Regions from separate parts of the Streptomyces sp. A0592 genome, predicted to be linked through region 1. Evidence: riboswitches for the same ligand, from Rfam matches in the RefSeq annotation. Region 1 holds a riboswitch; each other region holds the start of a gene.
The links. Region 1 has a riboswitch for thiamine pyrophosphate ahead of E6U81_RS21815 (thiamine ABC transporter substrate-binding protein). Riboswitches for the same ligand answer to the same signal wherever they lie in the genome.
Positions count from the first base shown of each region.

Region 2: linked by a shared signal. The riboswitch ahead of thiC (phosphomethylpyrimidine synthase ThiC) and the one ahead of E6U81_RS21815 (thiamine ABC transporter substrate-binding protein) in region 1 are both predicted to bind thiamine pyrophosphate.
Region 3: linked by a shared signal. The riboswitch ahead of thiO (glycine oxidase ThiO) and the one ahead of E6U81_RS21815 (thiamine ABC transporter substrate-binding protein) in region 1 are both predicted to bind thiamine pyrophosphate.

Region 1 is NZ_SSBM01000015.1:69,206-74,511, forward strand. Features, by position in the region: gene E6U81_RS21805 (ABC transporter ATP-binding protein) at 1-260, opposite strand, end outside; gene E6U81_RS21810 (iron ABC transporter permease) at 260-1,876, opposite strand; gene E6U81_RS21815 (thiamine ABC transporter substrate-binding protein) at 1,990-3,090, opposite strand; TPP riboswitch at 3,175-3,284, opposite strand; gene rlmN (23S rRNA (adenine(2503)-C(2))-methyltransferase RlmN) at 3,343-4,458, opposite strand; gene E6U81_RS21825 (phosphatidate cytidylyltransferase) at 4,591-5,306, opposite strand, start outside.
Region 2 is NZ_SSBM01000007.1:179,542-184,847, reverse strand. Features, by position in the region: gene E6U81_RS40475 (hypothetical protein) at 73-1,092, opposite strand; gene thiC (phosphomethylpyrimidine synthase ThiC) at 1,322-3,109, opposite strand; TPP riboswitch at 3,104-3,248, opposite strand; gene E6U81_RS13480 (YibE/F family protein) at 3,321-4,700, shown strand; gene E6U81_RS13475 (SsgA family sporulation/cell division regulator) at 4,743-5,192, opposite strand; gene E6U81_RS13470 (helix-turn-helix domain-containing protein) at 5,290-5,306, opposite strand, start outside.
Region 3 is NZ_SSBM01000008.1:130,907-136,212, reverse strand. Features, by position in the region: gene pknB (Stk1 family PASTA domain-containing Ser/Thr kinase) at 1-498, opposite strand, end outside; gene E6U81_RS14615 (thiazole synthase) at 982-1,776, opposite strand; gene thiS (sulfur carrier protein ThiS) at 1,782-1,982, opposite strand; gene thiO (glycine oxidase ThiO) at 1,979-3,160, opposite strand; TPP riboswitch at 3,158-3,269, opposite strand; gene E6U81_RS14600 (FAD-dependent oxidoreductase) at 3,351-4,571, shown strand; gene E6U81_RS14595 (Rv2175c family DNA-binding protein) at 4,649-5,014, shown strand; gene thiE (thiamine phosphate synthase) at 5,090-5,306, shown strand, end outside.

The sequences.
Region 1 (5,306 bases):
AAGAGCTGGTGGTCCTGGAACATCAGGCCCACGCCCCGCCGGTGCACGGGTACGGGGGCCTGGTCGGCCCCGTCCAGCAGGACCCGGCCCCCGGACACCTGCTGGAGCCCGGCGACGACCCGCAGCAGCGTGGACTTCCCGCTGCCGCTCGGGCCCAGTACGCACACGGTCTCGTGCTCGGCCACCGCCAGGTCCACGGAGTCGACGACCGCGCGCTCGCCGAAGCGGACCGACACCCCTTCCAGCTGAAGCAGTGTCATCAGAACTCTCCGGAGGTCTTGTCGGGTCGCAGTCGCTCCAGCACCAGCAGGGACACCGCGCACACCAGCATCAGGATCGTGCTCAGGGCCATCGCCTGCCCGTAGTTCAGCTCACCGGCCCGCCCCAGCAGCCGCGCCACCGCGACGGGCAGCGTCGGCCGGTCGGGCCGCGCGATGAAGACCGTCGCGCCGAACTCCCCCAGGGACACGGCGAAGGCGAACCCGGCCGCGATCAGCAGCGCCCGCCGCACCAGCGGCAGGTCCACCTCCCGCCAGGCGCGCAGCGGTGACGCGCCGAGCACGGCGGCCGCCTCCCGCAGCCGCCCGTCCACCGCGCGCAGGACCGGCAGCATGGTCCGTACGACGAAGGGCACGCCCACCAGGGCCTGCGCCAGCGGCACCAGGATCCACGTGGTCCGCAGGTCCAGCGGCGGCTCGTCCAGGGTGATCAGGAAGCCGAAGCCGACGGTCACGGCGGACACCCCGAGCGGGAGCATCAGCATCGCGTCGAAGCCGCGTACGAAGCGGCCCCCGCGCCGGGTCAGTGCGGCGGCCGCGAGTCCCCCGACGAGCAGGGCGATCGCGGTGGCGGCGAGCGCGTACTCCAGGGAATACCAGATCGCCTCCAGCGGCGGTACCAGGAAGGTCCCGCCACCGGAGCCGGCGTCCTGCAGGGCCCGGTAGAAGCCGAGGCCGTAGCCGCCGGGGGTGTCGAAGGACCGCTCGACCAGCACGGCCAGCGGCGCCACGATCAGCAGCCCGATGGTCAGCAGGACGCCGCCCAGCAGGCTGCGCTGCGCCCAGCCGCGCGGCCGGTGCGTGGTGCGGCCCGGGTCGACGAGGCGCAGCGCGGTCTCGCGCCGGCGCACGGTCCAGGCGTGCAGGGCGAGGATCGCGCCGATCGCGGCGAACTGCACCATCGTCAGGACGGCGGCCGTCGACAGGTCCAGCAGCTGCGCGGTCTGCCGGTAGACCTCCACCTCCAGGGTGGAGTAGGCGGGTCCGCCCAGGATCAGGACGACGCCGAAGGAGCTGAAGGTGAAGAGGAACACCATCAGGGAGGCCGCGGCCACGGCCGGGGCCAGCGCGGGCAGCGTCACCTTGCGCCAGGCGGCGAACCGGCCGGCGCCCAGCACCCGGGCGGCCTCCTCCTGGCGCGGGTCGAGCTGGGCCCACAGCCCGCCGACCGTACGGACGATGACGGCGTAGTTGAAGAAGACGTGCGCCAGCAGGATCGCCCACACGGTGGTGTCGAGCCGGACGCCCGCCGTTTCGTCCAGCAGTCCGCCGCGCCCGAGCAGCGCGAGGAAGGCGGTGCCCACGACCACGGTCGGGAGCACGAAGGGAACGGTCACCACGGCCCGCAGCAGCTGCTTGCCGGGGAATTCGAAGCGCGCGAAGACGTACGCGCCGGGCAGTGCGATCAGCAGCGTGAGCACGGTGGAGGCGAGCGCCTGCCAGGTGGTGAACCACAGCACGTCGGCGATGTCGGGCCGGGAGAGCACCTCGCCGATCCGGCCGAACTGCCATCCGGTGTCGGTCTTGAGGCCGCGGCCGACGATCGCGGCGACGGGGTAGGCGAAGAACAGCGCGAAGAAGACGAGGGGGACGGCCATCAGGGCGAGGCGGACGGCGGTGGCCCGCCCGCTCTCGCCCTGTCCGGGTACCCGCTCCGGTCCGGGGACCGGGGCGGCGTCGTGCGACGCCGCACCCGGCTCCTTCGTACCGCTTACTTCACGACGAGCGCGGTCCATGCCTTGACCCACTGCTCACGGTTCTTGGCGATGGTCTCCGGAGTGACGTTCTCCGGCTTCTCGACCACCACACCGTGCTTGGTGAACAGCTCCGGCAGCGCGGCGTCCTTGGTCACGGGGTTCACGAACATCTGGAGGGGCATGTCCTCCTGGAACTTCTTGCTGATCAGGAAGTCGACGAGGGCCTTGCCGCCCTCCTCGTTCTTCGCGCCCTTCAGCAGACCCGCGAACTCGATCTGGCGGAAGCAGGTGCCGGTGGCGACGCCCGTCGGGGCCTCGGCCGGCTGCGGCTCGCCGTACAGCACCTCGACCGGCGGGCTGGAGGCGTAGGAGACGACCAGCGGACGGTCGCCCTTGGCCTTCTTGCCGCCCGCGGAGCCGGAGAAGCGCTCGTTGTAGGCCTGCTCCCAGCCGTCGACGACCTCGACGCCGTTGGCCTTCAGCTTGCTCCAGTAGTCCTTCCAGCCCTCCTCGCCGTACTTGCCGACGGAGGCGAGCATGAAGCCGAGGCCGGGGGAGGAGGTCGCGGCGTTCTCGACCACCAGCAGGTTCTTGTACTCCGGCTTGGTCAGGTCGTCCAGCGTCTGCGGCGGGGCGATCTTCTTGTCGGCGAAGTAGGCCTTGTCGTAGTTGACGCAGATGTCGCCGGAGTCGATCGGGGTGACCCGGTGCTCCTTGTCGAGCACGTACTCGGGCTTCACGTCGGCCAGGCCCTTGGCCTCGTACGGGGTGAAGATGCCGTTGTCGAGGGCGCGCGAGAGCAGGGTGTTGTCGACGCCGAAGAAGACGTCGCCGCGCGGGTTGCCCTTGGTGAGGATCTCCTGGTTCAGGGCGGCGCCGGCGTCACCGGACTTCAGCACCTTGACGGTGTAGCCGCTCTGCTGCTCGAACTCCTTGAGGACCGCGTCGGTCACGTTGAAGGAGTCGTGGGAGACGAGCGTGACGGTCTTGGACTTCGGGGCGTCGCTCGTCCCCGCGGTCTTGTCCTTGGCGTCGCCGCCGCCGCAGGCGCTGAGCGTAGTGACGCCCAGCGCGGCCGCGAGCGCGGCGCCCGCGATCTTCTTGGTGGTGCTCACTGGTGATTCCTCCTGGGATGACCAGGAGAAGACGCGGCCCTGCCCGGCGCTCTGTGCGAGCGGACGCCGGGCAGGGCGCAACAGCTTGAGTGGTGACCGAACTTCCTACCCCGAATGACCGGGGCGAGGTTCAGAGGGTCTGCGGATGACGGATACCGCACTCTCAGCGCTGTGGCGCTCCCCTGTCGGAATATGCAATTGGTTCGGCCACAGGGTACCCCGTGGCCGAATGTGACCGGCCAGAACCGGACGCTAGCGCTCCGAGGCGGCCAGCTGGCCGCACGCGCCGTCGATCTCCTGGCCCCGGGTGTCACGCACGGTCACAGGAACGCCGTGACGGGCGATGGCCTCCACGAAGGCCTTCTCGTCCTCGGGCCGCGAGGCGGTCCACTTGGAGCCGGGCGTCGGGTTCAGCGGGATCAGGTTGACGTGTACGCGCTTGCCCTTGAGCAGCCGGCCCAGCAGGTCCCCCCGCCAGGCCTGGTCGTTGATGTCGCGGATCAGGGCGTACTCGATCGAGATCCGGCGGCCGGACTTCTCGGCGTACTCCCACGCGGCGTCGAGGACCTCGCGCACGTTCCAGCGGGTGTTCACGGGGACCAGGGTGTCGCGCAGCTCGTCGTCCGGGGCGTGCAGCGAGACGGCGAGGCGGCACTTGAAGCCCTCGTCGGCGAACCGCAGCATGGCCGGGACCAGGCCGACCGTGGAGACGGTGATGCCGCGCTGGGACAGGCCCAGGCCGTCGGGCTCCGGGTCGGTGAGCCGGCGGATGGCGCCGACGACGCGGTTGTAGTTGGCCAGGGGCTCGCCCATGCCCATGAAGACGATGTTCGACAGCCGGGCGGGGCCGCCGGGGACCTCTCCGTCGCGCAGCGCGCGCATGCCGTCGACGATCTGGTGCACGATCTCGGCGGTGGAGAGGTTGCGGTCCAGGCCGGCCTGGCCGGTGGCGCAGAACGGGCAGTTCATGCCGCAGCCGGCCTGCGAGGAGATGCACATGGTGACCCGGTCGGGGTAGCGCATCAGCACGGACTCCACCAGCGTGCCGTCGTGCAGCTTCCACAGGGTCTTGCGGGTGGTGTCGTCGTCGCAGCTGATGTGCCGGATGACGGACATCAGGTCCGGGAGGAGCTCCTGCTGGAGCTTGGTCCGGGAACCCGCCGGGATGTCGGTCCACTCGGCCGGGTCGTGCGCGTACCGCGCGAAGTAGTGCTGGGAGAGCTGCTTGGCCCGGAACGGCTTCTCGCCGATCGCGGCAACCGCCTCACGGCGCTCGGCCGGGGTCATGTCTGCGAGGTGCCGGGGCGGCTTCTTGGCCCCGCGAGGGGCGACGAAGGTGAGCTCACCCGGAACGGGGCGGGGGGCCATGCGGTACTCCTCAGTACGACGAGGTGGGGGTCACCCCGCGCGTGCAGGGCCGGTCCGCGGCTCGGCCGCTGGACGGAAAGGGCGCGCCGCGTACACGCGGCGCGCCCTCCAGGATAACCCGACCGGGACCCGTCAGCCGGTGCCGACGAAAGCGGCCAGCAGCAGCCACACCACCGGAGCGGTGGGCAGGAGCGAGTCCAGCCGGTCCATGATGCCGCCGTGCCCCGGCAGCAGGGTGCCCATGTCCTTGATGCCCAGGTCCCTCTTGATCATCGACTCGCCCAGGTCGCCCAGGGTGGCGCTGACCGCGACCGCGAGGCCGAGCAGCAGGCCCTGCCACCAGGCGCCGCCGTCGATCAGGAACTCCATGCAGAGCGCGCCGGCGACCATGGCGAAGGCCACCGCTCCGAACAGTCCCTCGCGGGTCTTGCCGGGGCTGATGCGCGGCGCCAGCTTGGTCTTCCCGAAGCGCCAGCCCACGGCGTAGGCCCCGGTGTCGCTGACGACGGTCAGGAGCAGGAAGGTGATCACGCGCTGCGGCCCGTCGTCGGCGGTGAGCAGCATCGCGACGAACGTGGCCAGGAAGGGCACGTAGAACGCCGCGAAGGCGCCCGCCGTGACGTCCTTGAGGTAGTCCTCGGGCGGTTCGGTCATCCGCCACACCAGGACGGCCAGCACGGTGAGTGCCATGGCCACCCAGGCGCCCTCGGCCCCGCGGACGTATCCGGCGATGACCATGGCCGCGCCACCGACCGCGAGCGGGACCAGAGGGGCCTTGATGCCCTTCTGCTCCTGCAGGCGGGAAGTGAGCTCCCACAGGCCGACCACGACGGCGACGACGACGACAC
Region 2 (5,306 bases), on a different contig from region 1:
CACACCCCTACGGCCGAGGGGCCGGACGCATCCACCGTGCGGGATGTGTCCGGCCCCTGCGCACGAACCCCGCTAGCGCAGGCGGTTCGGGGACGCTCCGTGCGTCGTGTCTGCTTTGAAGGCCTTGCCCCGGAGGGCCGGGGCGGGCGCGGGGGTCAGCTCGATCCAGCCCTCGTTCCAGATGAAGGTGGCGCTGTTGGTGTCACCGTGGGTCTGGAAGATCCTGTTGTCCGTGGTGAGAACCCTGATGTAGGCGTTGTTGCCGTGGCCGCTGATCGAGATGCCGCAGGCACTGCCGAAGGGGAATCCCGGGTTGTCCGCGTTCGTGATGTTCTGCCAGACGGGCGCGCCACCGGCCGTGACGGCCCGGCCGGCGAAGGCGGCGTTTCCGTTCACGAGGACGGCGTGGAACGACTCCGTGTTCGAGCGCGCGAAGCTGTCGAAGTCGGTGCAGGGCCCGGTGGCGCCGGTCGGTCCGACCCCGCCCGTGGCGCCGGTCGGTCCGACCCCGCCCGTGGCACCCGTCGCGCCCGTGGCTCCGGTCGCACCGAGCCCACCGGTAGCGCCCGTGGCGCCGGTAGCGCCCGTCGCACCATCGGCACCGTCAGAACCCGTCGCGCCAGTGGCACCGGTTGCACCATCAGCGCCATTCGTACCCGTAGAACCGGTAGCACCCGTCGCACCAGTCGCACCGCGGGCTCCCGTGGCCCCCGTCGCGCCGTCGGCGCCGTCCGCGCCGTCCGCTCCCGTCGGGCCCGGCCGGCCCTCCTCGCACCGGTCGTCACCGCGGGGGCCCGCCAGGAGGCCCGAGGCACTGGGGCCGTCGTCCGGACCCCGGTCCGGGTCGAAGTCCGGCCACCGGTCGGGGCGGTGGTCCGGGCGGTGGTGGTGCCCCTGCGGCTCGCAGTGGTCCCCGTCCGTGCCGATGACCGCGCCGACCCGCTCCGCCGCCCGGACGCCCTGTGCCACGGCGACGGCGGGGCCGGCGACCCCCATCATCACCAGCGCGAGCGACGCGAGCGTGCCGGCCCTGCGCCAACTGCTCCTCGGCAGCGGGCCCAGAGGCGACCTGGTCCTGTTCTCGGGGCGCATACCACTCCTTCTCGAAACCGGTCGAACGATGGCGGCGGGGCCGCTCCGGCCCCATCGGTAGCGTGGGAATCGCCGCCCCGAGTCGCGGCACACCTCGCAGATAAGTCCACTTATCGGACTATTGATGCGACACCAATGGCCGCCGCAAGGACGCACGAAAACGGGGCGGACCCGCGACTCCCCCCATGGGTCGCGGGTCCGCCCCGTAGGCCGGGTCCGGCAATCGGTCTCAGTCGGCCAGCGGCAGGTAGACGCGGCTGCCCGAGGCGGCGAACTCGGCGGACTTCTCCGCCATGCCGGCCTGGATCTCCTCCGCCTTCAGGTCCCCGCCGTGCTCACGGCGGATGTCCTGCGAGATCTTCATCGAGCAGAACTTCGGACCGCACATGGAGCAGAAGTGCGCGGTCTTGGCCGGCTCCGCGGGAAGGGTCTCGTCGTGGAACTCACGGGCCGTGTCCGGGTCCAGGGCCAGGTTGAACTGGTCCTCCCAGCGGAACTCGAACCGCGCGTCGGACAGCGCGTCGTCCCACTCCTGGGCGCCGGGGTGCCCCTTCGCCAGGTCAGCGGCGTGTGCCGAGATCTTGTACGTGATCACGCCGGTCTTGACGTCGTCCCGGTTGGGCAGGCCCAGGTGCTCCTTGGGCGTGACGTAGCAGAGCATCGCCGTGCCCCACCAGGCGATCATCGCGGCGCCGATGCCCGAGGTGATGTGGTCGTAGGCGGGGGCGACGTCCGTGGTCAGCGGGCCGAGCGTGTAGAACGGCGCCTCCTCGCAGATCTCCTGCTGGAGGTCGATGTTCTCCTTGATCTTGTGCATCGGGACATGGCCCGGGCCCTCGATCATCGTCTGGACGTTGTGGCGCTTGGCGATGGTGTTCAGCTCACCCAGCGTCTTCAGCTCGGCAAACTGGGCCGCGTCGTTGGCGTCCGCGATCGAGCCGGGGCGCAGTCCGTCACCGAGGGAATACGTGACGTCGTACGTCGCGAGGATGTCGCAGAGCTCCTCGAAGTTCGTGTAGAGGAAGTTCTCCTTGTGGTGCGCCAGGCACCACGCGGCCATGATCGAGCCGCCGCGTGAGACGATGCCGGTCTTGCGGCGGGCGGTCAGCGGCACGTACGGCAGGAGCACGCCGGCGTGGACCGTCATGTAGTCGACGCCCTGCTCGGCCTGCTCGATGACCGTGTCCTTGTAGATCTCCCAGGTCAGGTCCTCGGCCCGGCCGTCGACCTTCTCCAGCGCCTGGTAGAGCGGCACGGTGCCGATCGGAACCGGGGAGTTGCGCAGCACCCACTCGCGGGTGGTGTGGATGTTGCGGCCCGTCGAGAGGTCCATGACCGTGTCCGCGCCCCAGCGGGTCGCCCAGGTCATCTTCTCCACCTCCTCCTCGATGGAGGAGGTGACGGCGGAGTTGCCGATGTTGGCGTTGACCTTCACCAGGAACTTCTTGCCGATGATCATCGGCTCGATCTCCGGGTGGTTCACGTTCGCCGGAAGCACCGCGCGACCTGCGGCGATCTCCTCGCGGACGACCTCCGGGGAGACGTTCTCGCGGATCGCGACGTACTCCATCTCCGGGGTGATCTCGCCCCGGCGGGCGTACGCGAGCTGCGTGACGGCGGCGCCGTCCCGGCCCCGGCGGGGCTGACGGGGGCGGCCCGGGAAGACCGCGTCGAGGTTCTTGAGGCCACCGCGCGGAGAGGTGTGCTTGATGCCGTCGTCCTCAGGGCGTACCGGACGGCCGGCGTACTCCTCGGTGTCGCCGCGGCTGATGATCCAGTTCTCGCGCAGCGGCGCGAGGCCCCGTCGCACATCGGTCTCGATCTGCGGGTCGGTGTACGGACCGGACGTGTCGTAGAGCGTCACGTCCTTGCCGTTGGTGAGGTGGACCTGGCGGACCGGCACCCGGATGTCGGGGCGGGAGCCCGCCACGTAGCCCTTGTGCCAGCCCGGCTTGCGCTCGGTCGAGCCGTCGCCGTCCTGGCTGACGGCAGGCGTGCGTGCGTCCTGAATGGTCATGAGACCTGATCTCCCTACGCCGGCATTACCCGGTAACAGGTTCGGCGGTCGACGCAGCCTCCTCCCGTACGCATTCGTGATCGCGTACGGTGATCAGCGCCCTCTCAGCCCGGTGCTCCGAGCTCCCGCGTTGTGCAAAGTAGCCCCCACGCTAGCGCCATCCATGGCGTGCTGAACAGTGGGCCCCCTCATCTCTTGCGATGATCTGCAGGTGACGTCCTCGCCGCAGCCCCCCACCGAGCCCACTGAGCCCAACGGCCACTCCGGCCACGCGCACGCCGGACACGGGCACTCCTCCGGCCACTCCCACAGCCACAGCCACGGACCTGCGGCACCCGTCTCGAAGCACCTGCGCAAGGTCATCGCGGCCGTACTGATCCCCTTCGCTGTCGCCGTCTTCGTCGGCCTGGCGGTCCTCTGGCCGGGCGGCACGCCGGACCACGAGCGGACCGGGGTGGGCTTCGACCGACAGACGCAGCAGGCCAAGGTCGTCTCGCTGGAACTCGTCGACTGCAAATCCGTGAACGCCGCGCAGGTGCCGCCGACCGGCGAGGGCTCCGCCCCGACGGGCGGCGGAGCCCGGGCCGCGCAGACCGGCGAGTGCAAGAAGGCGACCGTCGAGATCGGGAGCGGCCCGGACAAGGGGCGCACCTTCGTGGAGATCGTCCAGCCGGGCGCGCCACGGCAGTTGGCGGACGGCCAGGAAGTGGTGGTGGCGTACGCGCCGGACGCGCCCCGCGACCTCCAGTACTCGGTGATCGACGTGAACCGCAAGCTCCCGCTGGCGGTGCTGGCCGGCATCTTCGCGCTCGCGGTCGTCCTCGTCGGGCGGATGCGCGGGCTGTTCGCGCTGATCGCACTGGTCGTCAGCTTCGGCGTGCTGACGCTCTTCATCCTCCCCGCCATCCTGCAGGGGTCGAACCCGCTGGTGGTCGCGGTGGTCGGGGCGAGCGCGATCATGCTGATCGCGCTCTACATGTGCCACGGCCTGACCGCCCGCACCTCGGTGGCCGTCCTGGGCACGCTCGTGTCACTCCTGCTGATCGGCCTGCTGGGCTCGGTGTTCATCGACTGGGCGTTCCTCAGCGGCAACACCGACGACAACACCGGGCTGATCCACGGGCTCTACCCTGACATCGACATGAGCGGCCTGCTGCTCGCCGGCATCATCATCGGATCGCTGGGTGTCCTCGACGACGTGACGGTCACCCAGACCTCGGCGGTGTGGGAACTCCACCAGGCAGACCCCTCCCAGGGGCCCCGCTCCCTGTACCGGGCCGCCATCAGAATCGGCCGCGACCACATCGCATCGGTGGTCAACACCCTGGTGCTGGCCTACGCGGGCGCCGCGCTGCCGCTGCTCCTGCTGTTCTCGATCGCCAACAGCAGCATGGGATCGGTGGCGAACAGCGAGCTGGTCGCGGTGGAGATCGTACGGACCCTCGTCGGCTCGATCGGACTGGTGGCGTCGGTGCCGGTGACAACGGCGCTGGCGGCGCTGGTGGTCTCGGCCGACCGGCCGGAATCCCCGGCCGTCGCACCGGGCTCGGGACCGGTACGCGGCGGCCGGGGCCGGCGGCGCAAGCGCTGAACGGCGGTTCAGCCCGAGTGGTGAGCGGGTCGGGGCGGCGGTTCAGCCGGCGTTCTGCTCGTTCTGCTTCGACTCGGCCAGGATTCTGCCGAGCGCCTCGTCCAAGTGCTCTTCGAAGTCGCCCGTGTTGCGCTCCTGCCCGAGCGGAACGATCCGGTCGGTGCGGTCGAGGAACGCGACGAGCGGTGCCGCGCTGGCCCGGAACAGGGCCCGGTCACCGCCGACCTGAAGCCGGATGTGGACGTCGGACAGCTCCTCGGGACTGGTGGGGGCGATGTGCACATCGCCGTCACCGCACGGCTTGTTGATGCCGTCGAGCAGCAGCTCCCGGCCGAACGCCCAGGTCACGGGCGCATCTCCGGGAAGGTGGAAGGTCAGGCGGACTGCGTAGGGATCACGGGCGTCGTACCGGAGTTCCACCGGGATCCGGAACGAAAGCTCCTCGGAAACGAGGAAACTCATCATGACCTCAGCCTGTACGGACTCGCGCATTGCCTACCCCGCTGTAGTGGAAGTGGCCAGGAATGATCCCCCAGGGCCCTCTTGACAAGAGTGGTGGAAGCGCATGCAGATCACAAGGAGTGAGTTTTCAGATACTGATAGAGA
Region 3 (5,306 bases), on a different contig from region 1:
CACGGACCGGACCAGTCCGAAGTCCGCGACCTTGACCCTGCCGTCGTCGCCGATCAGGACGTTCTCGGGCTTCATGTCGCGGTGCACGAAGCCGGCCCGGTGGGCGGCGCCGAGGGCGGCGAGGACCGGTTCGAGGATGTCGAGGGCCGCCCGCGGCTGGAGCGCGCCGCGCTCGCGCAGCACGTCGCGCAGGGTGCAGCCGGAGACGTACTCCATCGCCAGGTAGACGTACGGCCCGTCCGTGCCCTGGTCGAACACGGCGACCACGTTGGGGTGCGCGAGGCGCGCCACGGACTTCGCCTCGCGGATGAACCGGTCGACGAAGGCGACGTCGGAGGCGAGCGCCGGATGCATCACCTTCAGGGCGAGGATCCGGTCCAGGCGGGTGTCGACGGCCCGGTAGACCGTGGCCATGCCGCCGGCCGCGATGCGGGCATCGATGCGGTAGCGGTCGTCGAGCACGCGCCCGACGAGGGGGTCTTCCAGGGTCGTATCCACCCGCCGATTCTACGAGCCGACGCAGGTACCCCGGCGGGGGCGGGTCTCGTTGCAGCGCAGCTGTGACGTGGGGAGGGGGCTGGGCGGGGCCTGCGCCCCCTCGGCACCCCCGCGCCGCCCCGGCGGTCTCCCACCCGTCCGAACCGGCCGTGACCAGCACGGTCGGGGGCGCAGGGCACGGCGGCGGGGCGAGGGGAGCGGGGCCGCGGGACGGTGGTGGCGGTGGGGGCGGGAGAGGCGGCAGGGGCCCGGGAAAGCGGAATTCTCGGAGGGCGGGGGCGAAGGAGGCGGGGGTCCGGGGGCGGCTTCCGGTTGGGGCGGGGGTGGGGGAGCGCGCGGCGGTGGTGCGGGAGCGGTGTTCCGACCCCGCCCCGCCGGAACCCCGCCCCTTCCGCACCGCCGCCGTGCCACTCGCCCCGGCTCGCCGCCCCCCATCACCCCGCTCCCGCCCCGCAGTCGGCAGCCGCACGCCCGCCCCGCCTCTCAGAACGCCGGGCGCTCCGGGTCCAGGGTCGCGCGGCCTTCCGTGGGGGAGGAGGCTTCGGCGAAGCGGCGCTGGGGGATGCGGCCCGCCCGGAAGGCGAGGCGGCCCGCCGAGACGGCGTCCCGCATGGCGGACGCCATCAGGACCGGCTCCTGGGCCCGGGTCACGGCCGAGGCCAGCATCACCGCCGCGCAGCCCAGTTCCATCGCCAGGGCGACGTCGGAGGCCGTGCCCGCGCCGGCGTCGAGGATCACCGGGACCGAGGCCCGCTCCGTGATGAGCTCGAAGTTGTGCGGGTTGCGGATGCCCATGCCGGACCCGATGGGGGAGCCGAGCGGCATGATCGCCGCGCAGCCCACGTCCTCCAGCTTGCGCGCGAGCACCGGGTCGTCGTTGGTGTACGGCAGGACGGTGAAGCCCTCGTCCACCAGGATCTCGGCGGCGTCCAGCAGCTCGACGCCGTCGGGCAGGAGGGTCCGCTCGTCCGCGACCACCTCCAGCTTGATCCAGTCGGTGCCGAGGGCCTCCCGCGCGAGCCGGGCCGTGAGGACGGCCTCGCCCGCGGTGAAGCAGCCGGCCGTGTTCGGCAGGACCGGGATGCCGAGCTTGGTCAGGACGGAGAGGACCGAGCCCTGCACCGTCGGGTCGAGGCGGCGCATGGCCACGGTGGTGAGCTCGGTGCCGGACGCGACCAGGGCGCGTTCCAGCACGTCCAGGCTCGGGGCGCCGCCCGTGCCCATGATCAGGCGGGAGGAGAACGTCCGGTCGCCCAGCGTGAAGAGGTCGTCGGCCATGCCGGTCAGCCTCCCTGGACCGCGGTGAGGATCTCCACGCGGTCGCCGTCGCCCACGGGGGTGGCCGGCCACTGCCCGCGGGGGACGACGGTCTCGTTGAGTGCGGCGGCCACCCCGGAGGGGGCCGCGGTCAGGGTGGCGACGACGGTGTCGAGCGTGGCGCCGGCCGCGACCTCGCGCGGCTCGCCGTTGACGGAGATGGTCATGCGTACGACTCCTGACGTGCGGCGGAGAAGCGGCGGGGGGTGAAGGGGCGCGCGATCCCGGGCAGTTCGCCGGTGACCAGCAGCTCGGCCAGCACCTCGCCGGTGAGCGGGGTCAGCAGCACCCCGTTGCGGTAGTGCCCGGTGGCCAGGTGCAGGCCGGGCAGGTCGGTGGGGCCCAGCAGCGGGGCGTTGTCGGGCGATCCGGGGCGCAGGCCCGCCCGGGTCTCGGTCAGCGGGAGCTCGGTGATGCCGGGGACCAGTTCATGGGCGTCGCGCAGGAGTTCGTAGACACCGCCCGCGGTGACGGTGGTGTCCCAGCCGAGTTCCTCGCTGGTGGCGCCGATGACGAGTTCGCCGTTCTCGCGGGGCACGAGGTAGACGTGGCTGCCGCGCACGACCGCCCGTACGGTGCGGGAGAGGAACGGCGCGTAGGCGGGGGGTACGGCGAGCCGCAGCACCTGCCCCTTGACGGGCCGTACGGGCGGCAGCACATCGGCGGGTACGCCCGCCAGCCGGCCGCTGAGCGAGCCCGCGGCCAGGACCACCTGGTCGGCGCGCAGCTCCGTGCCGTCGTCGAGGAGGGCGCCGGTCGCCCGGTCGGAGGTGGTGAGCAGCTGCTCGGCGGCCGCCCGGTGGATGCGCACTCCGGCGCCCTCGCAGGCGGCCAGCAGGGCGGCGGCGAGCCGGCGCGGGTCGACCTGGTGGTCGCCGTCGACGCGCAGGCCGCCGCGCACGCCGGGGGCGAGCATGGGTTCCAGGCGGCGGCACTCGCGGCCGGTGAGCCATTCGGGCTCCAGGCCGCAGCGGCGCTGGAGGGCGTGCAGTTCGCGCAGGTGGAGGCGGTCGTCGGCGTCGAGGGCGACGGCGAGGGTGCCGCAGGCGCGGTAGCCGATGTCCATCCCGCCGCTCGCTTCCGCGAGCTCGGCGGCGAACCGCGGATAGCGTTCGGCGGAGGCGAGGCCGAGGCCGAGGAGGGCTTCCTCGCCGTAGTGGAGTTCGGTGACGGGGGCGAGCATGCCGGCCGCCACCTGGGCGGCGCCGCCGCCGGGTGCCGGGTCGGCGAGTACGGTGCGCAGTCCGCGCTCCGCGGCCCGCCAGGCGGTGACCAGGCCGATGATCCCGCCTCCGACGACGAGGACGTCGGATCCCCGGTCGGTTTCCTTCCGAGATGAGTGCATGGGCGTCCAGCCCCTCCCTTCGCCGGCATGACCCGGATCAGGTTCGTACGGTCGGAGGCCGGCCAGCCTCCCTCTCAGCCCGGTGCGCCGGACTCCCGCGATAGGTACGGTGGCCAGACTATCCCGGTGGTGGACGGCGGGTAAGGCGGCACCTATTCCTGACGGAGCGTCAGATGATTAGGGTGGCCGCGTGAGCGAGCAGACGGAACAGAATCAGCGCGGCGTCGTGATCGTCGGCGCCGGAATGGCCGGGGTGCAGACCGCGGTCGCCCTGCGCGAACAGGGCTTCACGGGCCCCGTGACCCTGCTGGGAGCCGAACCCCACCAGCCCTACGACCGGCCCCCGCTGTCCAAGGCGGTGCTCCTCGGCAAGGCCGAGGACTCCGCCTTCGACGTGGACTTCGAAGGCCTGGGCATCGCGCTCCGCCTCGGGACGGAGGTCACCGGGCTGCGGGCCGCCGACCGCGAACTGGACACCGAGGCCGGACCGGTCCCGTACGAGGTCCTTGTCCTCGCGACCGGAGCGCAGCCGCTGACCCTGCCCGGCGCCGAGGGCGTCCCGGGCGTCCACCTGCTGCGCACGCTGGACGACGCGGCGCGGCTGCGCCCGGTCCTGGCGGCCGCGTCCCGGGTCGTGGTCGTCGGCGCCGGCTGGATCGGGGCGGAGTTCGCCACCGCTGCCCGGGAGGCCGGCTGCGCGGTGACCGTCGTCGAGGCGGCGGAGCGGGTGCTGGCGGGCGCCCTGCCCGGCGAGGTCGCCGAGCCGATGGCGCGCTGGTACGGGCAGGCCGGCGCCGAGCTGATCACCGGCGCGATGGTGGCCGGCGTCGAGGAGGGGCGGGTCCTCCTCGCGGACGGGCGCGCCCTGCCCGCCGACGCGGTGGTCGTGGGGATCGGCGCACGGCCCGCCACCGGATGGCTGGCCGGGTCTGGCGTGGAACGCGGCGCCGACGGCTCGGTCACCGCCGACGCGCACCTGCTGACCTCCCTGCCGGGGGTGTACGCGGTCGGCGACTGCGCCTCCTTCCCGTCCGGGCGGTACGGGGCGCGGCTGCTCGTGCACCACTGGGACAACGCGCTCCAGGGACCGCGGGCGGTCGCGGCGAACATCCTCGCCGGGGAGCCCACCGCGGTCTACGACCCGGTGCCGTACTTCTGGTCCGAGCAGTTCGGGCGCTTCGTGCAGTACGCCGGCCACCACGGCGGGGCCGACACCCTGGTGTGGCGCGGGGACCCGGCCGAGGAGGCCTGGTCGGTGTGCTGGCTGCGCGACGGCGCCCTGGCCGCGGTCCTCGCGGTCGGCCGCCCCCGCGACCTGGCGCAGGGCCGCAAGCTGATCGAGACGGGCGCCCCGGTCGACCCGGCGAAGGTCGCCGACCCGGGCACCCCGCTGAAATCGGCCACCGCGTAGCCGCGGTCCGGGCGGGGGCGTGCCACGGACGGTCCGCCCGGGTACCGGCTGTCGGTGGGAGGTGGCAGGCTTGGCCTGTGACCGAGATTGACGCAAAGATCGATTCCCTCGTCCCCGACTGGCTCTACCTCCCCGACATCGCGGAGATGCTCGACGTCGAGGTGACGAGGGTCCGCCAGATGGTCAAGGAAGGGCAGCTCATCGCCGTGCGCCGGGGCGAGAACCGGGCCCTGCAGGTTCCGGCCCCCTTCATCGACGGCGACAAGGTGGTCAAGGGCCTCGTCGGCCTGCTGACCGTCCTGCGCGACGACGGGTTCTCCGACGAGGAGATCCTGGAGTGGCTCTTCACCGCCGACCCGACCCTGCCCGGCACCCCCGCCCAGGCGCTGAGCGAGAATCGCGGCACGGAGGTGAAGCGCCGCGCTCAGGCGCTCGCCCTCTGACCTGATCCGCAGTAGCTCCACCGCGGTGTACGGGCCCCCGCGCCCGTACACCGCCTCCACACGGGGGGTACACCCATGCAGCTGTCCGACGCCCGGCTCTACCTGTGCACGGACGCCCGCAAGCGCCAGGGTGACCTCCCCGACTTCCTCGACGCCGTCCTGGCCGGGGGCGTGGACATCGTCCAACTCCGCGACAAGGGCATGGAGGCGGGCGAGGAACTCGAACACCTCCAGGTGTTCGCCGAGGCCGCGCGCCGCCACGGCCGGCTCCTCGCCGTGAACGACCGCGCCG